Buchnera aphidicola (Therioaphis trifolii): one gene and its partner. The protein of the gene in region 2 interacts with the protein of the main gene of each other region in a pairwise test. Links are inferred from orthologs where the notes say so. Each region holds a gene or a part of one and is shown on either strand. Other genes may lie near its edges.

Evidence for each region.
Region 1: the proteins of D9V81_RS00880 (region 2) and groL interact in binary tests that used the Escherichia coli proteins (3 or more experiments, as listed by UniProt). The link is inferred for Buchnera aphidicola (Therioaphis trifolii) from one-to-one orthologs.

Annotation. Positions count from the first base shown.
Region 1 is NZ_CP032996.1:9,130-20,539, reverse strand. Bases 1,279-4,199 are described here. They hold groL (chaperonin GroEL), read right to left. Parts: upstream 3,602-4,199; coding sequence 1,955-3,601; downstream 1,279-1,954. Other genes in these bases: D9V81_RS00090 (co-chaperone GroES), read right to left, coding at 3,652-3,945; D9V81_RS00100 (elongation factor P), read right to left, coding at 1,279-1,846. Also shown: 16S rRNA (guanine(966)-N(2))-methyltransferase RsmD, read left to right, coding at 1-479; D9V81_RS00105 (ATP-binding protein), read left to right, coding at 536-1,273; more of D9V81_RS00100, read right to left, coding at 1,268-1,278; tRNA uridine-5-carboxymethylaminomethyl(34) synthesis GTPase MnmE, read right to left, coding at 4,323-5,684; membrane protein insertase YidC, read right to left, coding at 5,730-7,316; rnpA (ribonuclease P protein component), read right to left, coding at 7,456-7,806; rpmH (50S ribosomal protein L34), read right to left, coding at 7,814-7,957; dnaN (DNA polymerase III subunit beta), read left to right, coding at 8,161-9,261; gyrB (DNA topoisomerase (ATP-hydrolyzing) subunit B), read left to right, coding at 9,332-11,410.
Region 2 is NZ_CP032996.1:187,869-192,659, reverse strand. Bases 1-2,819 are described here. They hold D9V81_RS00880 (nucleotide exchange factor GrpE), read right to left. Parts: upstream 1,733-2,819; coding sequence 1,268-1,732; downstream 1-1,267. Other genes in these bases: dnaQ (DNA polymerase III subunit epsilon), read right to left, coding at 2,508-2,819; gpt (xanthine phosphoribosyltransferase), read right to left, coding at 1,806-2,276; smpB (SsrA-binding protein SmpB), read right to left, coding at 727-1,209; tadA (tRNA adenosine(34) deaminase TadA), read right to left, coding at 226-702; acpS (holo-ACP synthase), read left to right, coding at 1-198. Also shown: more of dnaQ, read right to left, coding at 2,820-3,212. UniProt on the Escherichia coli protein: Participates actively in the response to hyperosmotic and heat shock by preventing the aggregation of stress-denatured proteins, in association with DnaK and GrpE. It is the nucleotide exchange factor for DnaK and may function as a thermosensor.

The DNA of each region.
Region 1 (11,410 bases), 170 kb from region 2 along the record:
CTACTACAAATAGAATTAAAGAAACATTATTTAATTGGTTAACATATAAAATTAAACATGCAGAATGCTTAGACTGTTTTTCCGGAAGTGGAGCATTAAGTATTGAATCTATATCTCGATATGCAAAAAATGTTACTGCATTAGAAAAAAATAAAAAAATAATATATAATTTAAAAAAAAATATTTTAAGATTAAAAATTAAAAATATTAATGTTATTAATACAAATACATTATTTTGGTTAAAAAAAACATCTTATAAATATGATATTATTTTTTTAGATCCACCTTATGATGGTAATATTCTTCAAAAAACAATTAACTTAATTAAAAATTATAATTTAATTAAAAATGAAGGATATATATATATAGAAACAAAACGTAATAAAAAAATTCAATATCCAAAACAATGGATATTATATAAAAAAAAAAAAACACATAATATTAATTATAGATTATATATTTTTAAAAAATCATATTAAATAATAATAATTTATTTTTATATTAATAAATTATAAAATATAGGTTAAAAAATTCAATGAATAATAAAAAATTTTTAAAAAAATTAAAAAATATTATTCCTATTCATATTATACCAAAATTTCAATATGAAACAGATTTATTAAAATGGAACAAAAAACAAGAAAAAATTTTTTCTAAAAAAATTATTCAAAAAAATAAAAATATAAAAATCAAAAAAAATTTTAAAAAATCAGGAATTAAAAAATTATATATAAATTGTTCATTCAAAAATTATCATATTGAACATGATGGACATAAAAAAGTATTATCTTTAACTAAAGATTATGCAAAAAATTTTAATAATCACATTTCAAATTTTATTTTTTTAGGTCGACCAGGAACTGGAAAAAATCATTTAGCTACAGCTATTGGAAATTATCTTATATCAAAAGGAAAAAAAGTTTTTATTACTACAATTTCAAATTTAATGTTAAAAATTAAATCTACATTTAATAATCAAGATAAAAAAAATACTGAAGAAAAATTTATAAATTATTTAAGTAAAATAGATTTATTAATTTTTGATGAAATAGGAATACAAACACAATCAAAATATGAAAAAATTATTATTAATCAAATTATAGATCGAAGATATTCTTCTAAAAAATCAACTGGAATGTTATCTAATTTAAACTTTTATGAAATAAAAACAATATTAGGGGAAAGAATAATTGATCGAATGAAATTTGGAAATAGTTTATGTTTAAATTTTAATTGGAATAGTTATAGAAATAAAAATCAAATAAAATTATAATTTATTTACTCTAGAATGATATTCTTCAGTTCGAGTATCAATTTTAACAATATCACCTACTTGAATAAATAAAGGCAAGGGCATTACTAAACCAGTATGTAATTTATATAATTTTAATTTAGTATTACTCATTGTAGAATTTAAACTTTTACCTGAAAGATCAGAAACAACTTTTAAATTTACAAAATTATTCATTTCTATTGATATAGGATTATTATTCCAAAAAGTAATTAAATAATCATTTTGTTCTAATAACCATTTATATTTATTTTGAATAATATTTTTATTTAAAGATAATTGTTCAAAATTTTGACGATGCATAAAATACCAATTATTATCATTATAATATATATACATATATTTAATATCATAAACATCAGCTCGTAATAAACCATCAGTAGAACGAAAAGTTTTTTCTATTAATTGATTAGTTAATAATTTTCTTAACTTTACTCTCGAAAATGCTTGTCCTTTACCAGGTTTAACAAAATCAACATTTTCAATAGAACATGGTTGATTTTCAAATAATACTTTTAAACCTATTTTAAAATTATTACTAGTATATAAAATCATATAATATATAATATTAAAAAAAAAAAATATAAAATTATAATAATTACCCCTAAACAAAAATTTTATTTAGGGTAATTATTAATATATTTTTAAAAAATATAAAAAAAATTACATCATTCCACCCATTCCACCACCCATTCCTCCTGGAGCAGGAGCACTAATATCGGATTTTTCTTCTTTTGGTAAATCAGTAACCATACATTCTGTTGTAATCATTAAACCAGCAACAGAAGCAGCATATTGTAAAGCAGAACGAGTTACTTTAGTTGGATCTAATATTCCAAAATTAATCATATCTCCATATTGATCAGTAGCTGCATTATAACCATAATTACCTTTACCATCTTTAACATTATTAGTTACTACAGATGGTTCTTCACCTGAATTAGAAACTATTTGACGTAAAGGTGCTTCCATAGCACGCAATGCCACTCGAATACCTACATTTTGATCTTCATTTTGACCAGATAAACTTGAAATTCGACCAGCTACTCTTACTAATGCTACACCACCTCCAGCAACAACACCTTCTTCTACTGCAGCACGAGTTGCATGTAATGCATCTTCAACACGAGCTTTTTTCTCTTTCATTTCTACTTCTGTAGCTGCACCTACTTTTAATACTGCAACTCCACCAGATAATTTTGCTAATCTTTCATTTAATTTTTCTTTATCATATTCTGAAGTAGATTCTTGTATTTGTTGTCTAATCTGATTAGTTCTATTTTGAATTGCATTTTTATTACCAGAACCACCAATAATTGTTGTTGTATCTTTAGTAATAACTACTCTTTTTGCTTGACCTAAATCATCTAAAGTAGATTTTTCTAATTCCATAGCTAATTCTTCAGAAATTACTGTTCCTGAAGTTAAAATAGCAATATCTTGTAACATTGCTTTTCTTCGATCGCCAAAACCTGGTGCTTTTACAGCTGCTATTTTTACAATTCCTCTCATAGAATTAACAACTAGAGTAGCTAAAGCTTCTCCTTCTAAATCTTCAGAAATAATTAATAATGGTTTACTGGATTTTGCAACAGATTCTAATAAAGGTAATAATTCACGAATATTAGAAATTTTTTTATCTGCCATAAGAATATATGGATTATCTAATTCTACTATTCCAGTTTCAGGTTTATTAATAAAATAAGGTGATAAATAACCTCGATCAAATTGCATACCTTTTACAACTTCTAATTCATCCTGTAATCCAGTTCCTTCTTCAACAGTAATTACACCATCATTTCCAACTTTTTCCATAGCTTCAGAAATTAATTTTCCAACAGTTTCATCTGCATTGGCTGATATTGTACCAACTTGTGTAATAGCTTTAGAATCAGAACATGGAACAGACATATTTTTCAATTCTTCTACTGCATTAATAACAGCTTTATCAATACCACGTTTTAAATCCATAGGATTCATTCCTGCAGCAACTGCTTTTAATCCTTCATTAACTATCGCTTGAGCTAATAAAGTTGCAGTAGTAGTACCATCTCCAGCAGCATCATTCGCTTTTGATGCTACTTCTTTTACCATTTGTGCACCCATATTCTCAAATTTATCTTCTAATTCAATTTCTCGAGCAACTGATACACCATCTTTAGTAATACTAGGTGCTCCAAAAGATTTATCTAAAATAACATTTCTTCCTTTAGGACCTAAAGTTACTTTAACTGCATCAGCTAAAACATTAACTCCACGTAACATTTTTACTCTAGCTTCATTTCCAAATTTTACATCTTTCGCTGTCATGTGCATATTCCTTAAAATATAAATATTTTAATTAATTTATAAAGAATATATTACTCTTCAACAATTGCTAAAATATCACTTTCTGTTAAAATTAATACTTCTTCATTATCTATTTTTTCTGTTTTTGCACCATATCCTTCATTAAAAATAACAGTATCACCTAATTTAACATCTAATGGTTTTATATTTCCATTTTCTAAAACACGACCATTACCTACTGCTATTACTGTACCTCTAGTTGATTTTCCAGCTGCAGCACCAGTTAAAACAATTCCTCCTGCTGATTTTAACTCTACTTCTTTTTTTTTAATAATGACTCGGTCATGCAATGGACGAATTTTCATTTAATTATACTCCTTAAATTCGTTTTTTTAATAGCGACCTAAAAAATTATTTTCTTTAAATAATTAATATATTTTTATAAATATAATTACTTTTAATAACATATTTAATTATATGGATACATATGAAAATTTTCAAGGGTAAATATATTATAATATATATATAAAAATATAATATTTATTATAAATAAATTATTTTTTAATAATATACATTATAAAAAAATAATAAAAACTATTGACATAAACTATAATTTTATGTTTTAATAAATATGCTATATTTGCCCGGATAGCTCAGTTGGTAGAGCAGGGGACTGAAAATCCCCGTGTCGGTGGTTCAATTCCGCCTTCGGGCAAATTAAAAATACAATATTAAAATAATTTTATTTTCCAATACAAAAATTTTTAAATATAGAATTTAAAATATCATTCGAAGTAACTGAACCAGTAATTTCATTTAACATATTTTGTATAATTTTTAAATCTTCAGCTAATAATTCTATATTTTTTAAAATAAAACAATTTATTTTAGCATATTTTATTTGTTTTTTAATTAATCTTAAAATATTTAAATGTCTACGTCTCACTAAAAAAATTGTTTCTATACTATCATGATTAGATTGAAAAATTAATTTTTTTAAATATTTTTTTAAAAGTTTGAAACCATATTTTTTTTTTGCAGAAATTATAATATATGTATGATTATTATAATATTTTTTAATTTGGGGAGTTCTATTAGAAAGATCACATTTATTAATTATAAATGTTACTTTATCTTTATGAGTTATTTTTTTTAAAAATTTAACAATTATTTTTTTTTTTTTAAATAAAGAAAATGTATCATCAAGAACAAAAAAAATATGATCTGATATTTTTATTTGTTCCCAAGATTTATTAATTCCAATTTTTTCTATAATATTATTTGTTAATCTAAATCCTGCAGTATCTGTAATTTGTATTGTTATTCCTTTTATATTAATAAATTCATTTAAAACATCTCGTGTTGTACCAGATATATTTGTAACTATTGCAGAATCATTTAAAGATAATAAATTAAATATACTTGATTTTCCAACATTAGTTGGTCCAACTATAACAAATTTAAATCTTTCACGAAATGTATGATTTGATTTTGCAATAATATTAATTTTTTTTATATCATTAAAAATATATTCTATTTTTTTTTTTATTTTATAAAAATTTATATTATAATCTTCATCTGGAAAATTTAATATTGTTTCAATTAACATTCTTACATTAATAATATTATTAATTAAATTATTAATTTTTTTTGAAAATACACCTTGTAAAGATTTTAAAGAAGATTTTATACTAAATTCAGAATTTGCATTAATTAATTTAATAATAGATTCAGCTTGTATTAAATCTAATTTACCATTTAAAAAAGCTCTCTCCGAAAATTCTCCTGGACGCGCAATACGAATATTTCCAAAAGATAAAATAGATTTTATTAATAAATCTAAGATTACTGGATTACCATGTCCATGTAATTCTAATACATCTTCTCCTGTAAAGGAATTTGGTTTAGGGAACCATATTGCAAGACCTTGATCAATAACATCGCCAATAGAGTCTAAAAAAGACGAATAATACGCATATCTTGGAGAAGGTAATGTTCCTAAAACTTTATTAGCAATATATTGTACTTTACTTCCAGATATCCTTAAAATACCTACTCCAGATCTTCCATAAGGAGTAGATTGTGCTATTATAGTATCAGTCATATTTTTATTTTTTTTTTTTAATATTATATAAATATAATTTATAATTTATTTTTTAAAATTATTTTTTAAATTATAATTAATAATTATTTGTTGTAATATAGTTACTAAATTACTAAATGTATAATATAATACTAAACCAGATGGAAACCATAAAAAACAAACAATAAATAACATAGGTATAAAATTAATTATTTTTTCTTTAAGTGAAAGAGGAAAATTATTTGCAGGAGATGTTTTTTGCATAAAAAAAACTGTTATACCCATTAAAATAGGTAAAACATAAAATGGATCTTGAGCTGATAAATCATTAATCCAAAATATAAAAGGAGAATGCCTTAGTTCTATTGAATTAATTAAAACATAATATAATGCAAAAAAAATAGGCATTTGTAAAATAACAGAAATTAAACCATTAAATGGATTAAGATTATGTTTTTTATATAATTGTACTATTTTTTCATTTAATTTTTTATTATTATTTTTAAATTGATCTTTAATTTTATTAATTTCTGGTTGTAATATTTTCATTTTAATAGTAGAAATATACTGTGATTTAATTAAAGGATAGGTCATCATACGAATAATGCATGTAATTATAATAATTGCACAACCCCAATTATTAAAAAAATAATATAATAAATTTAAAAAATGAAATAATGGTTTTGAAATAAACCAAAACCACCCATAATCTATAATTTCATCAAAATATGGAGCAAAAGATGACATTTTATTTTGAATTTTTGGACCAAACCAAAATGCAATTCTTTTAATTTTTTTTGTTTCAGGAAAAACAAAAAAATTTGATGATTTATATCCTAAAATTATATTTTGATTATTTTGAGTAAGATAAATAGTATTATTATCTGATGCATCTAAAATCCAGGCAATAGAAAAATATTTTTTAAAAAAAGAAATCCACCCTTTTTTTGATATAATATGTAATTTTTTATTTATACATTCATGAAAAAAAAATTTTTTATATTTTTGATTATCTTGAGAATATGCAATATTATCAAATTGATTATTTTTAACATTTAAATTATTAGAATTATTATTTAAATAATTTTGTTGTAATTCTCCAAATATATGATATGATAATGTATTTAAATTATGATTATATATTTTATATTCAATTTCAATATCATAACATCCTTTTTTAAATATAAATGTTTTAATAAAATATATTCCATTTTGGATTTTTGATTTTATTGAAACAAATAATATTTTTTGTCCATTTAATAATGAAAAATATGAACGATTTGAATTATATATTATTTTTTTTTTATAATTAATATTATATTTATTTGTTTCAATAATACCACTATCAATTTGTTTTAAATTATGCATAGAATTTAATAATTTTAATTTTTTAAAATCTTGTAATTTATCTTGATAATTTAACAATTTTCCTTGATATATAAATCCACCATTTAAATTAATTTTTAAATCTATAACATCAGTTTTTACATGAATATTATTTATTTTATTAACATGTAATTTATTATATGTAGTATCATAATAAATTTTTGTTTTTAAAACATTTGTTTTACATAATTTAAAAATTAAAAATTTCCAAATAAAAAATGAAAATAATAATAAAATAAAAATAAAAACAAAACGCTGTAAACGCATTTTAAATATTCTCTTATATTATAAAATGATATATATATAATTTATTATGTATAAAAAATTTTTTAAAATTATTATATTAAATTAAAATATAATATATAAATTAAATATTTTTATAATAAAATAAATTTATTTAATAATATTAAAAATAATATTTTATCCACATTTTTTTTAAAAAAAATATTAATTTTAATCGATTAATTTTTAAAATATTTAATGTAGCAATAATTACAAAATCATAATTCAATAAATAATATTGTGATAAACGAAAACTTTCTCGAATTAATCTTTTTATTAAATTTCTTTTATAAGCATGTTTAGAAACTTTTTTTGAAACAATAATACCTAACCTAGGAAAATTAAATGTATTTTTAATAGTTAATATTTTTAATAAAAAAGTTATCCTTGTTTTTGGTTTATTAATAAAAACTCTTTGAAAGTCTTTAAAAGTTAATAAACGTAATTTTTTTTTAAAAAAAAAACGATATTTCATTATCATATTATTTTTTAGAAACTGTTAATCGAAAACGAATTTTTTTTCTTCTTCGTGATAAAATATCACGACCAGATCGAGTAGCCATTCTTGTTCGAAAACCATGTACACGATTTCTTTTTAATAAAGATGGTTGAAAAGTACGTTTCATAAAATATCCTTATAATATTAATACAAATAATTATTGATGATTTTAAAATATAAAAAATATATTAAATTATTTTTATATGAAATTAATATAATATTTTTATTTATTAAAATAATAATATCAAATATATAAAATAATTATAATAATTTTAATATATAAAAAAATTATTTAATTATGTAATAAAAATAAATAACTAATAATAAAATATGAAATTTACTATTAAAAAAACAATTCTTTTAAAATCATTACAAAAATTAAATAGTATTATTTATATTAATTATAAAAATGAAATTATTAATAATATTTTATTTCATATTGAACATAATAATACATATTTAATAAGTACAAATTTAGAATTAGAATTAATTGCAAAAATAAATTGCATAATTATTGATCAAATAGGTGAAATTATTGTATCTGCAAAAAAAATATTAAATATTATTCGTAGTTTTCCAAATAATTCAGAAATAAATATTATAGTAAAAAATAATATTATGAAATTACAATATCATAATATTTATTTTAAACTTCATGTATTAAATCCTAAACATTTTCCACGATTTCAACAAAAAAAAAATATAGATTATATTTTAATTAATCAAGATAAATTTAAAAATATTATTTATAATACTCATTATGCAATGGCAAAACAAGATATACGACATTATTTAAATGGAATGAATATTGAAATTAATAAAGGAACAATATTATCTGTGTCTACCGATGGTTACAGAATGGCAATTTCAAAAATTAATTATGAAAATATAAAAAAAAAAATTTCTATTATTATTCCATATAAAACAATATTAGAATTAATAAAAATTCTAGAAGAAAAAAATAATAAAATTAAAATTAGTTTTAATAAAAATAGTATTAAAATTTATTTAGAAAAATATATTATATCTAGTAAATTAATAGATAATCAATTTCCAAATTATAAACAGTTTTTAAAAATAATTTTTCAAAAAAATATTATTATTAATCGACAAAAAATTAAAGAGGCTTTAACAAGAGCGTCAATTTTAACAAATCAAAAAATTCCAGGTGTAAGAATTATTATTACTAATGGAATATGTACTATAAGTGCTAATAATGAACAAGATGAAATAGTTAAAGAAAAATTTAAAATTAATTATTTTCATACACCAATAGAATTAACAATGAATATTCATTATATTTTAGATGTAATTAATATTATTGATAATGATACAATTAAAATTTTATTAAATAATGAAAATTCTAGTATATGTATCCAAGATAATAAATTTAATAATTCAAATCATATAATTATGCCTTTAATTTTATAAAAAATAATTAATTTTTTATTTTAAAATATTATTTTTTATTATGATATATAAAATAGGAATATTATGAAATATGTATAATTCTTCTAATATTAAAATTTTAAAAGGATTAGATGCAGTAAGAAAACGTCCAGGTATGTATATTGGAAATACAGATGATGGTAGTGGATTACATCACATGGTTTTTGAAATTGTTGATAATTCTATTGATGAAGCTCTAGCTGGATATTGTAAAAAAATTCAGGTTATTATTCATCCAGATCAATCAATTTCTGTAAAAGATGATGGAAGAGGAATACCTATAGATATACATCCTGAAGAAGGAATTTCATCTGCAGAAGTAATTTTAACTATGTTACATTCTGGAGGAAAATTTGACAATAATACATACAAAATTTCAGGTGGTTTACATGGAGTTGGAATTTCTGTAGTAAATGCATTATCTAAAAAATTAAAATTAACAATATATAGAAATGGAAATATATATCAACAAACATATAAAAATGGTAAACCGATTAATAAATTAAAAATTATTGGTAAAAAAAATTATACAGGTACAAAAATTCATTTTTGGCCAAGTTATAAAATATTTACTCATATTATTAATTTTAAATATGAAATATTATCCAAAAGATTAAGAGAACTTTCTTTTTTAAACCCTAATATTGAAATTCAAATACAAGATATAAATAGAAATTTAAAAGAAATATATCATTATACTGGAGGAATTAAATCATTTATTAAATTTTTAAGTAAAAATAAACAACCTATTCATACACAAATTATATATTTTAAATCTATAAAAGATAACATTGAAGTAGAAATTGCTATACAATGGAATAATTCATTTAAAGAAAAAATTTATTGCTTTACTAATAATATTCCTCAAAAAGATGGAGGAACACATTTATCTAGTTTTAGAACAGCAATTACAAGAACTATAAATAATTATATTAATAAAGAAGGATATAATAAAAAAAATACAATTCAAACTATTGGAGATGATACTAGAGAAGGAATAATTGCAATTATATCAATTAAAATGCCTAATCCAAAATTTTCTTCACAAACAAAAGAAAAATTAGTATCTTCTGAAGTAAAAGCAATTATAGAATCAATTATTACAACAAATTTAACAGATTTTTTATTAGAAAATCCTAAAGATTCTAAAAATATCATTAATAAAATTATTCATGCATCTAAAATTAGAGAAGCAGCAAAAAAAGTAAGAGAAATTAGTAAAAAAAAAGGCATTATTGATTTAAGTGGTTTGCCTGGAAAATTAGCAGATTGTCAAGAAAAAAATCCAACATTATCAGAAATTTATTTAGTTGAAGGAGATTCTGCTGGAGGATCAGCAAAACAGGGAAGAAATAGAAAAAATCAAGCTATTTTACCATTAAAAGGAAAAATATTAAATGTAGAAAAAGCTACATTTGAAAAAATGATTGCATCACAAGAAATCGGAACAATTATTACAGCTTTAGGATGTGGTATTGGAAAAATAGATTATAATCCTGAAAAATTAAGATATCACACTATTATTATAATGACTGATGCTGATATTGATGGATCTCATATAAGAACATTATTATTAACTTTTTTTTATCGATATATGCCTGAAATTATTAAACGCGGACATATATATATAGCACAACCTCCATTATATAAAATTAAACAAGGTAAAAAAGAAATATATATTAAAAATGAAGAATTTATGTATAAAAAACAAATTAAAATTGCTTTAAAAAATTTATTATATTATAAAAAAAATATTAATAATAATACACATTCGGAAAAATTTAAAAAAATAATTTTAGAATATTTAAATATTAAATATATTTTAAAAAAATGTAATTATCATTTTTCTAATGAAATTATACAGGAACTTATATATCAACCAAAATTAAATAATTTATATAATAAAAATAATGTAACAAAATGGGTAGAAAAAATTATTTTTAATTTAAATAATAAAACAAAATATATAAAATATTCAAGTAAAATTAAAGAAAATATTGAACAAAAAACTTTTGAACCAATAATTTTTGAATTCGATAAATTAAATTTAAAAAATAATATTTATTATATTACAAATACATTATTGTCTAGTAATGAATATACTAAAATAAAAAAATTAGGTGATCAATGG
Region 2 (4,791 bases):
AAATCTATAGGAACAGGATTTCAAAATGGTATTAATTTTAAAAGTTTTGAATTATCTCATGATAAATATGGAAAACCTAATATAATTTTTTTAAAAAAAGCAAAAAAAATTTTTAATAAATTAAAAATTAAATATGTACATGTTAGTATTACAGATGAAAAAAAATATATTTTTGCAGTAATTATTATTGAAAGATAAATAAATTTTAAATTTTATATTTCAAAATTATCTTTTATTTTTAAAAAAATTTTTTATTAAATTTGTACAAGGTTTAAAAAAAATTGATTCATTTATTTGAATTTTTTTTTTTAATTTTTTAAAAATAAATTTTGTACTATATTCTTGTTCTTTTTTAAATTTACAATTTGTTCCTAATACCAATCTTTTAATACGACTTCTAATAATAGCTCCTAAACACATTAAACATGGTTCTAATGTTACATAAAGTGTAGCATTATTTAATCTATAATTTTTTATTGTTTTTCCACCTTCTTGAAGAGCAATCATTTCAGCATGTGCAGTAGGATCATGATTTGAAATAGAACAATTAAAACCAGATCCAATAATATAATTATTAAATACTAAAATAGCCCCTACAGGAACTTCACCATTAGTTCTAGCTTTATTAGCTAGAATTAATGCATATTTCATCCAAATTATATCTTGATCAATTATATTAGAATTTAAAACATATTTTTTCATATTTTAAATAAATTGTAATTTTTTTTATTTTAAAAATTTTTTTATAATTATATTTTTTTTAATATTCCATTCTCTATTTTTTATATTCATTCTCTTATCTTTTTTATTTTTTCCTTTTGCAACAGCTATTTTTAATTTACACCAGGCTTTTTTCCAATATAAAGATAAAGCAATTAAACTATAACCTTTTGTTTTATATTTTCCATATAAAAAATATATTTCTTTTTTTTTTAATAAGACTTTAATATTTCGATGTAATTGATATCGTTCATCTATATTAGAAATTAAACAAGGTTGTATATCTAAACCAATTAAGTATAATTCATTATTTTGAAAAAATAAATATCCATTACTAATATTTACTTTTTTTTTTCTTAAAGATTTTACTTCCCATCCTTGTAATATTAATCCAGATTCAATAGTTTTTTCAATAAAATAATTATAATATGCCTTTTTATTTTCTGTAATTTGAGATATTTTTCCAAAATTTTTATTTTTTAAAATTATCATATATTATTTTTTTTATAATTTAAAAAAAAATTAAATAAAATAAATATTAAAAATATTATTTTGAAACTAAAACCATAGCAGGTCTTAAAAGACGTTTATGTAAAAGATATCCTTTTTGCATAATTGTTATAATATAATTAGATTTTATTTCTTTAGAATATGAAATAGCAATTGCTTCATGTATTTTAGGATTAAATTTAATATTAGTTTGATTAATAACAGTAATATTATATTGTTTAAATAATTGAAAAAAATATTTCAAAATATTTTTTAATTCTTTAGTAATGAAATTTAAGTTTTTATTTAAAGAAGATAAATGAATTGATTTTTCTAAATTATCAATATCAGATAAAATATATTTTATAATTTTTGATAAAGAATATTTATGTGTATTATGAATATCTTTTTTAATTCTATGTAATATAATTTTTAAATCTTTTTCAGATTTTTTTTTAATAAAAGAAATATTTTTTTTTTCATCTAAAATTAAATTATTAACATGATTTATTGTATTTTTCATAATATTATATTAATAGTTTAAATACACTATAAAAAATATAGTATATTATAAATTATATAAAAATTTTTTAAAATTAAATAATTTTAGATTCTTTAATTAAAGGAGCAACATACGATATAGCCATATCCCAGGGTTGTTCAATCCAAACATTTTGAGGAATATCAATAATATAATTATCAACTAGTTTACGACCTTTAGGTTTTGCAAAAACAGTTATAAAATACGCCTTAGGATATATTTTTCGAATTAATTTTGCTGTTCCTCCTGTATCAACTAAATCATCCATAATTAAAACATTATCACCCTTTAAATTAGATTTTTTAATTAATTTTATTTTTTTTAAATAATTATCATTATAACTAGAAATACAAATAGTATCTACATAACGAATACTTAATTCTCTTGATAATAAAGTTGCAGGAATTAATCCCCCACGACTTACCGCAATAATTTTTTCCCATTTTTTAATATTCATTATTTGGTAAGCTAACTTTTTAGTATATATTTGTAACATATCCCATGTAACAATAAATTTCTTATTCATAAAAAAATATATAACTTTTAATTAACATAAATTAATAAAATAATAAATTATTATAATTAAAAAATCAATAATTTTTTATTAAAAAATTAAATATTATTTTAATAATTTAAAATAATTTAAAATATTAAAAAAATAAACGGTGCGGACGGGATTCGAACCCGTGACCTCCGGCGTGACAAGCCAATATTCTAACCAACTGAACTACCGCACCAAAAAATATTATAAAAAAATTTAATTCATCCATAAACAATTATTATTTTTTTCCATATTTTTTAAATATTTTAAATGTTTTTGATTTTCAAAATCTGATGCTTTTAAAACCCGTAATGAATTATTTAATTTATTTTTATAAATATTACATTTATTATCTTGATCTATAAAATTATTAAATTTTATTTTTTTTTGAAAACTAGTCATTCGTAAATATAATTTAGCTAATAAATTAGCATCTATTATGGCACTATGTAATTTTCTATTAATAGTATTAATTTTATATCTACTACATAAAATATCTAAATTATTTTTTTTTCCTGGAAAAATTTTTCTAGCGATTTTTAATGTATCAATTATTTTACAATATTTATTTATTGTATAAAATTTATTATTTAATTTTTTAATTTCATAATTTAAAAATGAAATATCAAATTCTTCATTATGTACTATAATTTCTGAATTTTTAATATATTGAATAAAATTGTCATAAATATCTGAAAATTTTGGTTTATTAATTAAAAATTTTTTTGTTATTCCATGAACCTTAAAAGCTTCAATATCAATTTCTCTTTCAGGATTTAAATATACATGAAAAAAATTTTTTGTTATTTTTCTATTAATAATTTCTATTGCTCCAATTTCTATAATTTTATGATTCTTATATAATAATCCAGAATCATTCATTCCAGTTGTTTCAATATCGATTGATATTTTACGATTCATTATATTATTCATAAATTTATTTTTATAAATATTGGAGCTAAGCGGGATTGAACCGCTGACCTCCTGCGTGCAAAGCAGGCGCTCTCCCAGCTGAGCTACAGCCCCGGTTCTTATTAGGCTTAAGTGGACTTGAACCACCGACCTCACCCTTATCAGGGGTGCGCTCTAACCAACTGAGCTATAAGCCTATAAATATTTTAATCAGATAATTCATGTGGGCACTATAAAAATTAATTGCATTTTATTTAAGGAGGTGATCCAACCGCAGGTTCCCCTACAGTTACCTTGTTACGACTTCACCCCAGTTATGAACCACAAAGTGGTAAGCGTTTTCCTTTTTTATGGGTTAAACTACTTGCTTCTTTTGCAATTCACTTCCATGGTGTGACGGGCGGTGTGTACAAGGCCCGGGAACGTATTCACCGTGACATTCTGATTCACGATTACTAGCGATTCCGACTTCGTGGAGTCGAGTTGCAGACTCCAGTCCGGACTAAGATACACTTTATGAGATTTGCTTGTCTTTACAGAGTAGCTTCTCTTTGTATGTACCATTGTAGCACGTGTGTAGCCCTGGTCGTAAGGGCCATGATGACTTGACGTCGTCCCCACCTTCCTCCGGTTTATAACCGGCAGTCTCCTTTGAGTTCCCGGCCGAACCGATGGCAAAAAAGGATAAGGGTTGCGCTCGTTGCGGGACTTAACCCAACATTTCACAACACGAGCTGACGACAGCCATGCAGCACCTGTCTCATAGTTCCCGAAGGCACTTTTTTATTTCTAAAAAATTCTATGGATGTCAAGACCAGGTAAGGTTTTTCGCGTTGCATCGAATTAAACCACATGCTCCACCGCTTGTGCGGGCCCCCGTCAATTCATTTGAGTTTTAGCCTTGCGACCGTACTTCCCAGGCGGTCAACTTAATGCGTTAGCTTCGGAAGCTATCTCTCAAGGAAACAACCTCCAAGTTGACATCGTTTACGGCATGGACTACCAGGGTATCTAATCCTGTTTGCTACCCATGCTTTCGCACCTCAGCGTCAGTATTCGTCTAGGAGGTCGCTTTCGCCACAGGTATTCCTCCAGATATCTACGCATTTCACCGCTACACCTGGAATTCTACCTCCCTCTACGATACTCTAGAATATTAGTTTTAAATGCAGTTCCTAAGTTGAGCTCAGGGATTTCACATCTAACTTAATAATCCACCTACGTGCTCTTTACGCCCAGTAATTCCGATTAACGCTAGCACCCCCCGTATTACCGCGGCTGCTGGCACGGAGTTAGCCGGTGCTTCTTTTTCAGGTAACGTCACAAAAAATAATTATTAGTTATTTTTCTTTCTTCCCTGACGAAAGTACTTTACAACCCGAAGGCCTTCTTCATACACGCGGCATAGCTGCATCAGGCTTTCGCCCATTGTGCAAGATTCCCCACTGCTGCCTCCCGTAGGAGTCTGGACCGTGTCTCAGTTCCAGTGTGGCTGGTTGTCCTCTCAGACCAGCTAGAGATCATAGCATTGGTAAGCCATTACCTTACCATCAGGCTAATCTCGTCTGGGTTCATCTAAAAGTGTAAG